Regions from separate parts of the Paeniclostridium hominis genome, predicted to be linked through region 1. Evidence: riboswitches for the same ligand, from Rfam matches in the RefSeq annotation. Region 1 holds a riboswitch; each other region holds the start of a gene.
The links. Region 1 has a riboswitch for cobalamin ahead of H8891_RS14345 (cobyric acid synthase). Riboswitches for the same ligand answer to the same signal wherever they lie in the genome.
Positions count from the first base shown of each region.

Region 1 (4,026 bases):
ATATAAGAATCTAAGTTTCTTGAATCTCTTTTAGTTATAAAAGTATGGTAAGATGGATCTATATAATCTGGTCCAACTTTATAAGGTTGTACTTTTAACTTTCTATTAGTTAGTGCTTGCATTATTCCTAGTGATATAGTAGTTTTACCTACTCCACTACTCGTTCCTGCTATTAATATTTTTTTCATAATTTCACCTAACCATTTATAATTTCATATATTTTATCTATATCTAGACATTGTCTTAATATATCTGCTAATTTGTCATATTCTTTATTCTTAAATTCTTCAAAAGAATTTATAGAACTCTCTACACCCTCTAATCCCTTTTTCTCTCTAACTGAATTTAGTAAACTTCTTGTAAACTCAACATCATCAAATATTCCATGAAGATAAGTCCCAACTACATTTCCTTTTTCATTTACACATCCTTCAACATATGAAGTTTCTTCATTTAATTTTTTTACTATAGTATTTAAAGGTTTATTAATTCCTTTACTTATTCCCATATGAATTTCATACCCTCTAACACTTTTATTTCCTAATAAATTTAAGTAACCCCCTAAATTCTCATTTATTACAGCTTCTACTTGAGTAGTTACTTTTTCTTTTTCAAATATAGTTTCTATCTCTAAAAGACCAAGTCCATCTATTTCTTTTATAGACCCTTCAACTCCATCTGGATCATATATTTTTTTACCTAGAAGTTGATATCCTCCACAAATTCCAAATATTAATTTACCTTGTCTTTCTAAGTCTTTTATTTGCTTTTCTAATCCGCTCTCTCTTATATAAATTAAATCTTCTATTGTATTTTTGCTTCCTGGTATAATAACCATATCTGGATTTGATAAAGATTGTCCTTTTTCTACATATCTAATACTTACATCCTCTTGTATTTCTAGCATATGAGCATCTGTGAAATTAGACATATAAGGAGTTCTTATAATTTCAATATTTATATCATTTTGTCTAAATTGTTTATTAAATCTATCCGTCACACTATCTTCATCTTCTATATTTAAATCACTATAAGGAACAACTCCTAATACTGGAACTTTTATAATATCCTCTAGCATATCTATACCAGATTGTAAAAGTTCTACAGTTCCTCTAAATTTATTTATGATTACTCCTTTAACTCTAGCTCTTTCTTTTTCTTCTAATAAAAGCATAGTTCCTGCGATTGAAGCAAAAACTCCACCTCTATCAATATCAGCTACTAAAATTACTGGAGCATCTGCAATTTCAGCCATTCCCATATTAGCTATATCTTTATCTTTTAAATTTATTTCTGCACAACTACCCGCACCCTCTAAAATAACTACATCATATTCACTACTTAGATCTCCATATATACTTTTAAGCATAGACGCTAATTCATCCTTATACCCATGATAAGTACTAGCACTCACATGGTCTAAGACTTTGCCTTTAACAATTACCTGACATCTATTTTTCCCAGCAGGCTTTAATAAAATAGGATTCATTCTAACATCTGGTTCAATACCACAAGCTTCGGCTTGAGTAACTTGAGCTCTCCCCATTTCTAATCCATCTTTAGTTATATATGAATTTAGTGCCATATTCTGAGATTTAAAAGGTACGACTCTATATCCATCTTGTTTTAAAATTCTACATAACCCTGCCGATAAAGTACTCTTACCAACATTAGAAGCTGTTCCTAAAAACATTAACGATTTACTCATATTATTAATCTCCTTAAACAACAAAAAATTCACTTCTTTAATCTTTTAACAACGTTTAAAATACTCTACATTATTCAGATATGTGATTTGATAATTATTTTTATCTATAAATTGAAGATTTAAATTTATAGAAACATAAAAACCTATCCTCTAAAGGATAGGTTTTTAAAAATGCACATACTTCACCAATTTTTAAAATCCTTCACCCCGAAGATTTTATATTCATAAACTAGGCAGGTCTCCTGGCTAAACTTCAACCTACTTCTATTCCTTCCCGTAAATCGTCACAGTGGTGTCTAATAGTTTCGTCAGTATCACAGTAGCGGGGGCTGCGAAGGATTTTTACCTTCTTCCCTATTAATCTTCAATGAAGAACCTAATTTATGTTAATTTTATAATATTTTTATGTATTCTTATTTATTCTAAGTTAAATGAGATGTATTATTTAGTGTTTGAATCACTGGAAATCCATCAACTATATCAATAATACTCACTGATGCATTATTTATTTTAAAATTCCAATGAAATTCATAAGTTTTCCCAATTAAGTAAGATATAATATTTCTTATAGTTCCTGCATGAGAACATATTAAAATAGTCTTATCTTTATTGCAACTTATTATTTTATCTATTTCTTCACGTACTCTATTATATGAGTCTATTAAACTTTCTCCATTAGGATATCTATAATTAAATCCTTGTGAAATTAACTTTTCAAATTCTTCTGGGTAATTTTTTTGTATAATGTCAAAATTAAACCCTTCGAAATCTCCAAAACTAATTTCTTTTAAATTTTCTTTTTCTATAATATTTATTCCTCTAGATTTTGATATTTCTAGTACAGTTTGTTTTGTTCTAGTCGATGTAGTTGTATATATAGAATCTATTTTTTCTTTTTCAAGAAATTCATTTAATTTAGCTATCTGTAATTTCCCTAAATCACTTAGTTCGCTATCTATATGACCTGATAAATTCCCATCTATATTATCATTAGTTGTTGCATGCCTTACTAGTATTAATCTAGACATCTATTCACCTCTTACTTTAATCCAAAAATTAAATATATATAGATTAAATACATTACTTCCATAAGCTCAGAAATACATCCAAGTATATCTCCTGTTATCCCATCTATTTTAGAATATATATATCTTACAAAACATCTTGATAATATAATCATTATAGGTATGAACGCTATTACTTTAATTAAATCTAATGAATTTAAGTTAAATAAAGTAATACCCATAATTATTATTAATATAACTGTATACACTATTCCAGTTAATATCATTTTTAAAGAAGGTTTGCCTATAAATACATTACCCATTCCATTTTTTCTCGGAGTGACACTTTTATAGCAAGCTATTACAATTGCCATTCTCGCAAATACAGGCATAAATATTAAATTATATAATTGTCCTGATTGTACAATTGAATATATTAATCCAAGTTTCATCAACATTAAAAATAATACTGATAGCATTGCATTTGTTCCTAATCGTGAATCTTTCATTATCTCTAATATTTTTTCTTTATCTCTATAACTATATATACCGTCAAATGTATCTCCTACACCATCTAAATGAAGACCTCCAGTTAATATCACTGTAGATATCAAAATATTTACAGAAGTTATATAGCTATCAAATAAAAAACTTGATACTAATCCAATTATAAAATATAAAATTCCTAATACAAACCCTACTAAAGGAAAGTAATACATTGTTTTATGAAACTCTTCATCAAAACCTATATTTACCCTTATTGGAATTCTAGTAAAAAATTGTAATATACCTATAAATCTTTTCATAAGTTACTCCTTAATCTTCATAGGTATACCACTAACTACAAAATAGACTTCATCAGCACATTTAGCTATATACTGATTTATCCTACCTACTATATCAGAGTATACTCTACAAAGTTTATTATCTGGAACTAAACTCATACCTAGCTCATTAGTTACCATTACAAAGTATAAATCTGTTTTTTCTACTTCTCTTATAAGTTTATATATTTGATCTTTTATGTAAGATTCCATTTCATTAGTTTCTTGTGGCGTACAATTATCAAAATCTAGTTTGTATTCAAACATTAAATTATTGACTAATAAAGTTACACAATCTAGTATAACCGTCTTATGCTTTTTATTTATATCACTAATTATAGAGTATATATCCTTATAAATTTCATAAGTTTTCCAGTTGCTAGGTCTACTTTCTTTGTGTTTCCTAACTCTATCTTTCATTTCATCATCAAATGGAATAGAAGTTGCTATATAAGCAGTGGAGTTTCTTCTATTAATACACAAACTTTCA
Region 1 is NZ_JACRWD010000012.1:1,966-5,991, reverse strand. It holds gene H8891_RS14350 (cobyrinate a,c-diamide synthase) at 1-188, opposite strand, end outside; gene H8891_RS14345 (cobyric acid synthase) at 197-1,708, opposite strand; cobalamin riboswitch at 1,924-2,103, opposite strand; gene H8891_RS14340 (histidine phosphatase family protein) at 2,131-2,736, opposite strand; gene cobS (adenosylcobinamide-GDP ribazoletransferase) at 2,748-3,518, opposite strand; gene cobU (bifunctional adenosylcobinamide kinase/adenosylcobinamide-phosphate guanylyltransferase) at 3,522-4,026, opposite strand, start outside.

Region 2 (4,026 bases), on a different contig from region 1:
TTAAAATTAGCTAAGAAAGCTAAAGAATTAGGATTAGATGCTATACATGATACAGTTCATGAAATGTGTAAAGATGAAGCTAGACATGGTAAAGCATTCTTAGGTTTATTAAACAGACATTTTGGGAAATAATATAATAAGAGGAATTATATAATTCCTCTTATTATATTAACTAAAAATCAGAAAAATTTTGAAATTTATGATTTAATATAGTAATATAGGGTAGTATATATATGAGTAAAGTCAAAAGTTAACAAAATTAAAGGTTGAATTGATAGGGAAATTAATAAAAAGTTTATATAAATTTAGGAGGATTATAAATATGAAAAAATTTGTTTGTACAATATGTGGATATATACATGAAGGAGAAATGCCACCAGAAGTGTGCCCTATATGTAAAGCACCAGCTAGTAAGTTTGAAGAAATGAAAGGTGAAATGACTTGGGCTGATGAACATAGAATAGGTGTAGCACAAGGCGTAGATCCAGAAGTAGTAGAAGGATTAAGAGCTAACTTTGTAGGAGAATGTACAGAAGTAGGAATGTACTTAGCAATGAGTCGTCAAGCAGATAGAGAAGGATATCCAGAAGTAGCAGAAGCTTATAAGAGAATAGCATTTGAAGAAGCAGAACATGCAGCTAAATTTGCTGAATTATTAGGCGAAGTAGTAGTAGCAGATACTCAAGCTAACTTAAAAGCAAGAGTAGAAGCAGAATACGGAGCAACTGACGGAAAATTAAAATTAGCTAAGAAAGCTAAAGAATTAGGATTAGATGCTATACATGATACAGTTCATGAAATGTGTAAAGATGAAGCTAGACATGGTAAAGCATTCTTAGGATTATTAAATAGACATTTTGGGAAATAATATATAAAGGAGGAAATCTAAATAGATTTCTTCCTTATTTATTTTCAATATATTTAAGTAAATAGAAAGTATAAATTGCATTAGACAAAATACTAAATAGGCAATTTTAGTCGTTGGATGATGTATAAGAAATTAAATTAGTAAATATGGTTAAAGGATTTTATCAAACTAAATTTTTAGATAAATATCTTTATACTGTAATAATACTAGTTTAAATATAATATGATTAAAATATAAAGATATCTAAATATAAATAAAGGAGTAATAATATTTTTATAGAATACTATTACATATGATGAAAATTTAATATACTATATTATAGGTTTTTATTTATAAAATTAATAGGGAAAGAGGTTAAAATCCTCTGCAGCCCCCGCTACTGTTATGCTGATGAAACTTTTTATACCACTGTGACTTAATATAAGTTATGGGAAGGAAAAGTAGTAAGATGAAGCTAAGCCAGGAGACCTGCCTATAATATATAAATTAATTTCTTCGGGGTGAAGGAAAATAGTTTAAAATTTGTATATAATAAGTTGATGATGATTATTTTGTATACAAACTATTAAGTTATATTAATCCTAATCCCGGTATTGGGATTTTTTTATTTTAAATCCTAATATATAATTAAGCCCCTAATCTTATTAGATTAATATAAATAAAGAAATTATATTTTAGCCTAACTTTAGCTCCTTAGATTTTATCTAAGGAGTTTTTATTTAATTATAAAGACGATATGATTTTAAAGATTGTAAATTATGGATATCATTAATATGTAGAATTAATAAATTTGAATTAATATAGATAATAGATTAAAATATACATATAACATTGACTGTAGGAGGTAATTAATGGATATAGATTCGCTAAACCCCGCCCAAAAAGAAGCGGTACTTAAAACAGAAGGACCAGTACTTATATTAGCAGGAGCTGGATCTGGAAAAACGAGAGTTTTAACAACTAGAATAGCTCATCTTATGAAAAATAAAGGAGTACATCCTAGTAATATATTAGCAATAACATTCACAAATAAAGCGGCAAATGAAATGAAGGAAAGAGTTGAAGAAACCATAGATTCAGATGTAAAAGATATGTGGATAACAACTTTCCACTCATGCTGTGTTAGAATGCTTAGAAAAGATATAAATAGAATAGGCTATAATAGATCTTTTGTTATATATGATAGTTCAGACCAAGTAACTTTAGTTAAAGATTGTTTAAAAGAACTTAATTTAAGTGACAAAGCATTTGAGCCTAAAGTTGTTATAAGTTATATATCTGGAGCAAAAGATAAATTACTAACTCCTAAAGAATATAAGGATATGCATAGAAATGATGCTAGAATGAGTAAAATTGCTGATGTATATACACTTTATCAAGATAGATTAAAAAGAAATAGTGCACTTGACTTTGATGACTTAATAATAAAGACAGTAGAATTGTTAAAGACTGAAGAAAGTGTACTAGCTTATTATAGAAATAAATTTAAATATATAATGGTTGATGAGTATCAAGATACAAGCAAAGCTCAATATGAATTTATAAAATTATTAGCTAAAGAGCATCAAAATATATGTGTTGTTGGAGACGATGACCAAAGTATATATGGTTGGAGAGGTGCAGATATAAGAAATATACTTGAATTTGAAAGAGATTATGAAGATGTTCATGTTGTAAAATTAGAACAAAATTATAGATCAACTCAAGTCATATTGGATGCTGCAAATACAGTTATATCTAACAATATAGAAAGAAAAAGAAAAAAACTGTGGAGTGAGCAAAAAGAAGGGGAAAAAATAAAGATACAAGTTGCAAATGATGAAATGGAAGAAGCTGATTTTGTAGCTGATAATATATGGAGAATCCATAGAAAAGAAAATAAACCTTTCAAAGATTTTGCAGTACTATACAGAGCAAATGCACAGGCACGTGCTATAGAAGATGCTTTAAATAGAAGTCAAATACCTTATAATATATATGGTGGTACTAAATTCTATGAAAGAAAAGAGATAAAGGATTTAGTTGCTTATTTAAGAGTTCTTCAAAATGTACAAGATGATATATCTTTAAAAAGAATAATAAATGTACCTAAAAGAGGAATTGGACTTAGAACTATAGAAAAAATAGAAGATAGAGCAAGTTTAAGACAAGAAAGTATATTTTCTGTGCTTTTAGATGTAGATACTAATTCAGATATATCTACAAAAGCTAGAGCAAATATAAATGGATTTGTAGATTTAATAGGAACACTTAGAGTAATAAAAGATGCTTATTCCGTAAGTAAGCTTATAGAAAAGGTACTTGATGTTACAGGGTATTTAGATGAACTTGAAAAAGATAAAAGTGAAGAATCTCAAGATAGAATAGATAACTTAAAAGAGTTTATATCTATAGCTATAGAATTTGAAAATACTAGTGAAGAAAAAGATTTAGAAACTTTCTTAACTAATGTTGCTCTTACTTCTTCAGAAAGTGATGATGAAGAAGACGATAGAGTATCTCTTATGACTATACATACATCTAAAGGACTAGAGTTTCCTGTAGTTTATTTAGTTGGTATGGAAGAAGGATTATTCCCAATATCAAGGGCCGTAAGATCTATGAGTGAGTCAGATATAGAAGAGGAGAGAAGACTTTGCTATGTTGGGATAACAAGAGCTAAAAAAGAGTTATATATGACACTTACAAAGAAAAGAACTCTTTATGGAAAAACTAATCCATCTATACAATCAAGATTTATGGAGGAATTACCAGAAGAGTGCATAGAAAAATTAAATAAAGAGGAGCATGAGCTAAGTTATTCTAAAGCAAATTACAATATATTAGATAAGTATAAGCAAAAATATATGAAGTCTATGAATAAGGCAAATGTTGCAAGTAAGGTTAATGCTACTATAAAAGAAAGTAAAACTGAATCTAATGTTGATGATATAAAATTAGGTTCTAAGGTTCATCATCCTAAGTTTGGGGTAGGAACTGTAGTAGCAGCTTCTGGCTCTGATTTAACAATAGCTTTTAATAATCAAGGTATAAAGAAAATAAATAAAGAATACACTACATTAGATTTACTATAAAATTTAATATAATTAAGGGGGATTTAATATGAATTCAAAAGAATTTGCTAGAAATTTAATCGGGTTTATAGAGAAAAGTCCAAC
Region 2 is NZ_JACRWD010000004.1:1,353-5,378, forward strand. It holds gene H8891_RS10585 (NADH peroxidase) at 1-132, shown strand, start outside; gene H8891_RS10590 (NADH peroxidase) at 323-868, shown strand; cobalamin riboswitch at 1,172-1,358, shown strand; gene pcrA (DNA helicase PcrA) at 1,720-3,942, shown strand; gene H8891_RS10600 (M18 family aminopeptidase) at 3,971-4,026, shown strand, end outside.
Region 2: linked by a shared signal. The riboswitch ahead of pcrA (DNA helicase PcrA) and the one ahead of H8891_RS14345 (cobyric acid synthase) in region 1 are both predicted to bind cobalamin.

Region 3 (4,026 bases), on a different contig from region 1:
AATCATGGATCAAGGGCTTTATTTAAAGATAAATTAGGTCTTATGGTTTCAAATAGTGAAGATGGATTATACTATGGACTTAGACTTATGATATTAAATAAAGATATAAGGGATTTATATATAAGAAATTTAAAGGAAGTAGAAAAATTTGATTTTGATAAGTCTATTGTTATGCCTGAAATAGAAAAATTATTTGATGGAGGCAAAGAATGATTTCTATAAGTTTATGCATGATATTAAAAAATGAAGAAGATGTTATAGGAAGATGTTTAGATTGTGTAAAAGACATAGTAGATGAAATTATAATAGTAGATACAGGCTCAACAGATAAAACAAAAGAAATAGTTAAAAAATACACTGATAAAATCTATGATTTTAAATGGATAGATGATTTTGCTGCCGCTAGAAATTATTCTTTTAGTAAAGCTACAAAAGACTATATATTTTGGATAGATGCAGATGAGGTATTATTTAAAGAAGATCAAATCAAGTTATTAGATATAAAGAAAAATTTAACTTCTAATATAGACACAGTTACAATGACAGACCACAGAGGATTAGATGAAAGTGGAGAACCATTGTTAAGATATAAAAGAAATAGATTAGTTAAAAGAAAAAATAATTTTAAATGGGTTGGATTTATACATGAATACTTAGGAGTTAGTGGGAATGTATATGAAAGTGAAGTAGCAATAACACATCAAAAACTACATGATGCAGGAGATAGGAATCTTAGAATTTATAGAAAAAAATTAGATGAAGGTCATAAATTATCAACAAGAGATATTTATTATTACGGAAAAGAGCTTTATTATAATAAGTTTTACGATGATGCTATAAAAATTCTTACTGAATTTAGTAATATGGATGTGTGGGTAGAAGAAAAAATAGATGCTATGTGTAAGGTATCTGATTGTTATTTTTTTAAAGGTGATTACAAAAATGCTAGGGAAAGTATATATAAAACTTTTGAATATACATCTCCTAGAGCTGAAGCAGTGTATAGATTAGCAGATTGCTTTAAAGAGGAAGGTAGATATGAAGAAGCAATAAGTTGGTATGAAAGTATATTCAACTTGGAAATGCCAAAAAATTGTTATGGATTTATTTCTCCAGAATATTGGACTTGGAAACCTCACCTTCAACTTACTGTTTGTTATTATACAATAAATAAAATAGAAAAAGCTATAAAACATCATAATGAGGCTTATAAGATTAACCCTAATAATGAGTATATAGCTCAAAATGAGCAGTTTTTTAACAATGAGCAATAAATTATAAAATTTACATTTATTTATATATATGAATCTTATTAAATAGTATTATTTTTTTTAGAGAGTTTATAAAAAAATAAACTCTCTAGATTATTTTGTTGAAATTTGTTAGAATAATGGAGTATTAGTTAATTTTATAAATCTAAGAAAATTAGAGGAATATAAAGATATTTATAGAATTAATAAATATGTGATAAATTAAATATATCTATTGTAGGTTTTTAGAAATAAGATTAAAAGGGAAAGAGGTTAAAATCCTCTGCAGTCCCCGCTACTGTGAAGCTGATGAAACTTTCAAATACCACTGTAATGTATATTATGGGAAGGGAAAGGAGTAAAATGAAGCCAAGCCAGGAGACCTGCCTACAGTAATTAAATTAGTTTCTTCGGGATGAAGGAAAATAATTAAAAAAGTAATATCTTGGTTTTTTATAGGCTTAGGTATTATTTAAGATGTTATTTAAATCCTAATCCAAAAGTTAGGATTTTTTTTGTACCTGATAAACTTAAAAACTATATTTAAATTTATAAATTAATTTATCACAAAAATTTATATTATTTATAATAAAAAGTGAGGTACTAAAATGAATTATTTAACACTATCCGTAGTAGCCGGTGTTTTAATTGTACTGTTAAACCCGACTACATCAAGCGCTATGCATATCATGGAAGGATTTTTACCAGTAAAATGGTCAATACTTTGGACCATAGTATTTATTCCATTTTTCGTATATGGATTAAAGGCAATTAATGAAATAGTTAAAAAAGATCCAAAGAAAAAGGTATTATTAGCATTAGCAGGAGCTTTTGTATTTGTATTATCAGCACTAAAAATACCATCATTAACAGGTAGTTGTTCACACCCTACTGGAGTAGGATTAGGAGCAATATTATTTGGGCCAGCTGTTATGGCTGTAATAGGGACAATAGCATTATTATTCCAAGCAATATTACTTGCACATGGTGGACTTACTACATTAGGAGCTAATGCTTTTTCAATGGCAATAGTTGGACCTATAGTTTCATATTTAATATTTAAGTTTTGTAGAAAAAGAAATTTAAGTATTGGTGTGAGTGTATTTTTAGCAGCGGCATTAGGCGATTTAGCTACATACACTGTTACAGCAATACAATTAGCACTAGCATTTCCTGATCCTGCAGGAGGAGTGATTGGATCTGCAGTTAAATTCTTAGGAGTATTTTTCACGACTCAAATACCTATAGCTATAGCAGAAGGATTATTAACTACTTTAGTATATAATTTAATAACACAAAATAATGAAGAAGGAGTTGAAGATAATGAGTGCAAATTCGAAAACTAAAACTAAAAACTTTATATTACTTGCTTTAACAATAATACTTATAATAACTCCTTTACTTTTAAATTCTAAAGCTGAGTATGGGGGAGCTGACGGAGAAGCAGAAAATTTAATTTCTGAAATAAACCCAGATTATAAACCATGGTTTAGTAGCTTATACGAACCACCTAGTGGAGAAATAGAAAGTTTATTATTCTCTACACAAGCAGCAATAGGAGCTGGATTTATAGGATATTATTTAGGTTCTAGAAAAGGTAAAAAAGGTAAATGCTAGAAATTGATAAATGTGCTTATAATAGCAATCTAACAAATGCTAATCCAATGATTAAAGTAGGTGTTACTTTTATTTTTATGGCAATTTCTTTAATAACTAATAGTATTAGTCTACATTTATTAATAATGTTATTTATAAGCATGTTAATTGTGTTTTTAGCAAGAGTTGATATTAAATTGTATATAAAGTGCTTAAAGATACCTATATATTTTTTAATTATAGGAACTACACTTAATTTAGTTAATATATCTTTTGAAAATAAAGATTTTTTATTTGATATAAAAATATTTAGTTTTTATATAGGTACGACTAAATTTGCAATTGAGAATTCTATACATATATTACTAAGAGCTATGAGCTCAGTTATATCTATTTATTTTTTAATACTTACTACTCCATTTAATCAGTTAATAATTATATTTAAAAAATTGCATATTCCAGATACATTATTAGAACTTATGGTTTTAATGTATAGATTTATATTTATTTTCTTAGAAGAAGTAAAAAATATATATAAATCACAGCAATTAAAATTTGGGTATACAAATTTAAAAAACTCGTATAATTCAACGGCACTACTTATAAAAGTCTTGTTTTTTAGAATGATGAAAAGATATGAGGAAATGAGTATAACTTTAGATATAAAGTTGTATGATGGGAAATTTCATATATAGGAGAGAACTATGTTTAAGGTAAGTAATTTAACATACAAGTACGATAAATCAAATAAGGCAATAGATAATATAAGTTTAGATTTCTCAAATGGAAATATGATTGGAATAATTGGAGCAAATGGTTCTGGAAAATCCACTTTATTTATGAATTTAGTAGGTATCTTAAAACCGTCTGATGGAAAGATATTTTATAATAATAAAGAATTAAGTTATAAGAAAAAAGATTTATATAACTTAAGAAAAGAAGTAGGTATAGTATTTCAAGACCCAGATAAGCAAATATTTTATTCAAGAGTATATGACGATGTTGCTTTTTCTTTAAGAAACATTGGTTTGGATGAAAAAGAAGTAGATAAAAAAGTACATAGAGCATTAGAGCTTGTTAATGCCCTAGATTTAATAAATAAGCCAGTACATTTTTTAAGTTATGGTCAGAAAAAGAGAATAGCAATAGCATCTGTAATAGCTATGGAAAATAAAGTAGT
Region 3 is NZ_JACRWD010000001.1:1,608,896-1,612,921, reverse strand. It holds gene H8891_RS07830 (glycosyltransferase) at 1-213, shown strand, start outside; gene H8891_RS07825 (glycosyltransferase) at 210-1,274, shown strand; cobalamin riboswitch at 1,473-1,655, shown strand; gene H8891_RS07820 (energy-coupling factor ABC transporter permease) at 1,859-2,596, shown strand; gene H8891_RS07815 (energy-coupling factor ABC transporter substrate-binding protein) at 2,574-2,867, shown strand; gene cbiQ (cobalt ECF transporter T component CbiQ) at 2,861-3,541, shown strand; gene H8891_RS07805 (energy-coupling factor ABC transporter ATP-binding protein) at 3,551-4,026, shown strand, end outside.
Region 3: linked by a shared signal. The riboswitch ahead of H8891_RS07820 (energy-coupling factor ABC transporter permease) and the one ahead of H8891_RS14345 (cobyric acid synthase) in region 1 are both predicted to bind cobalamin.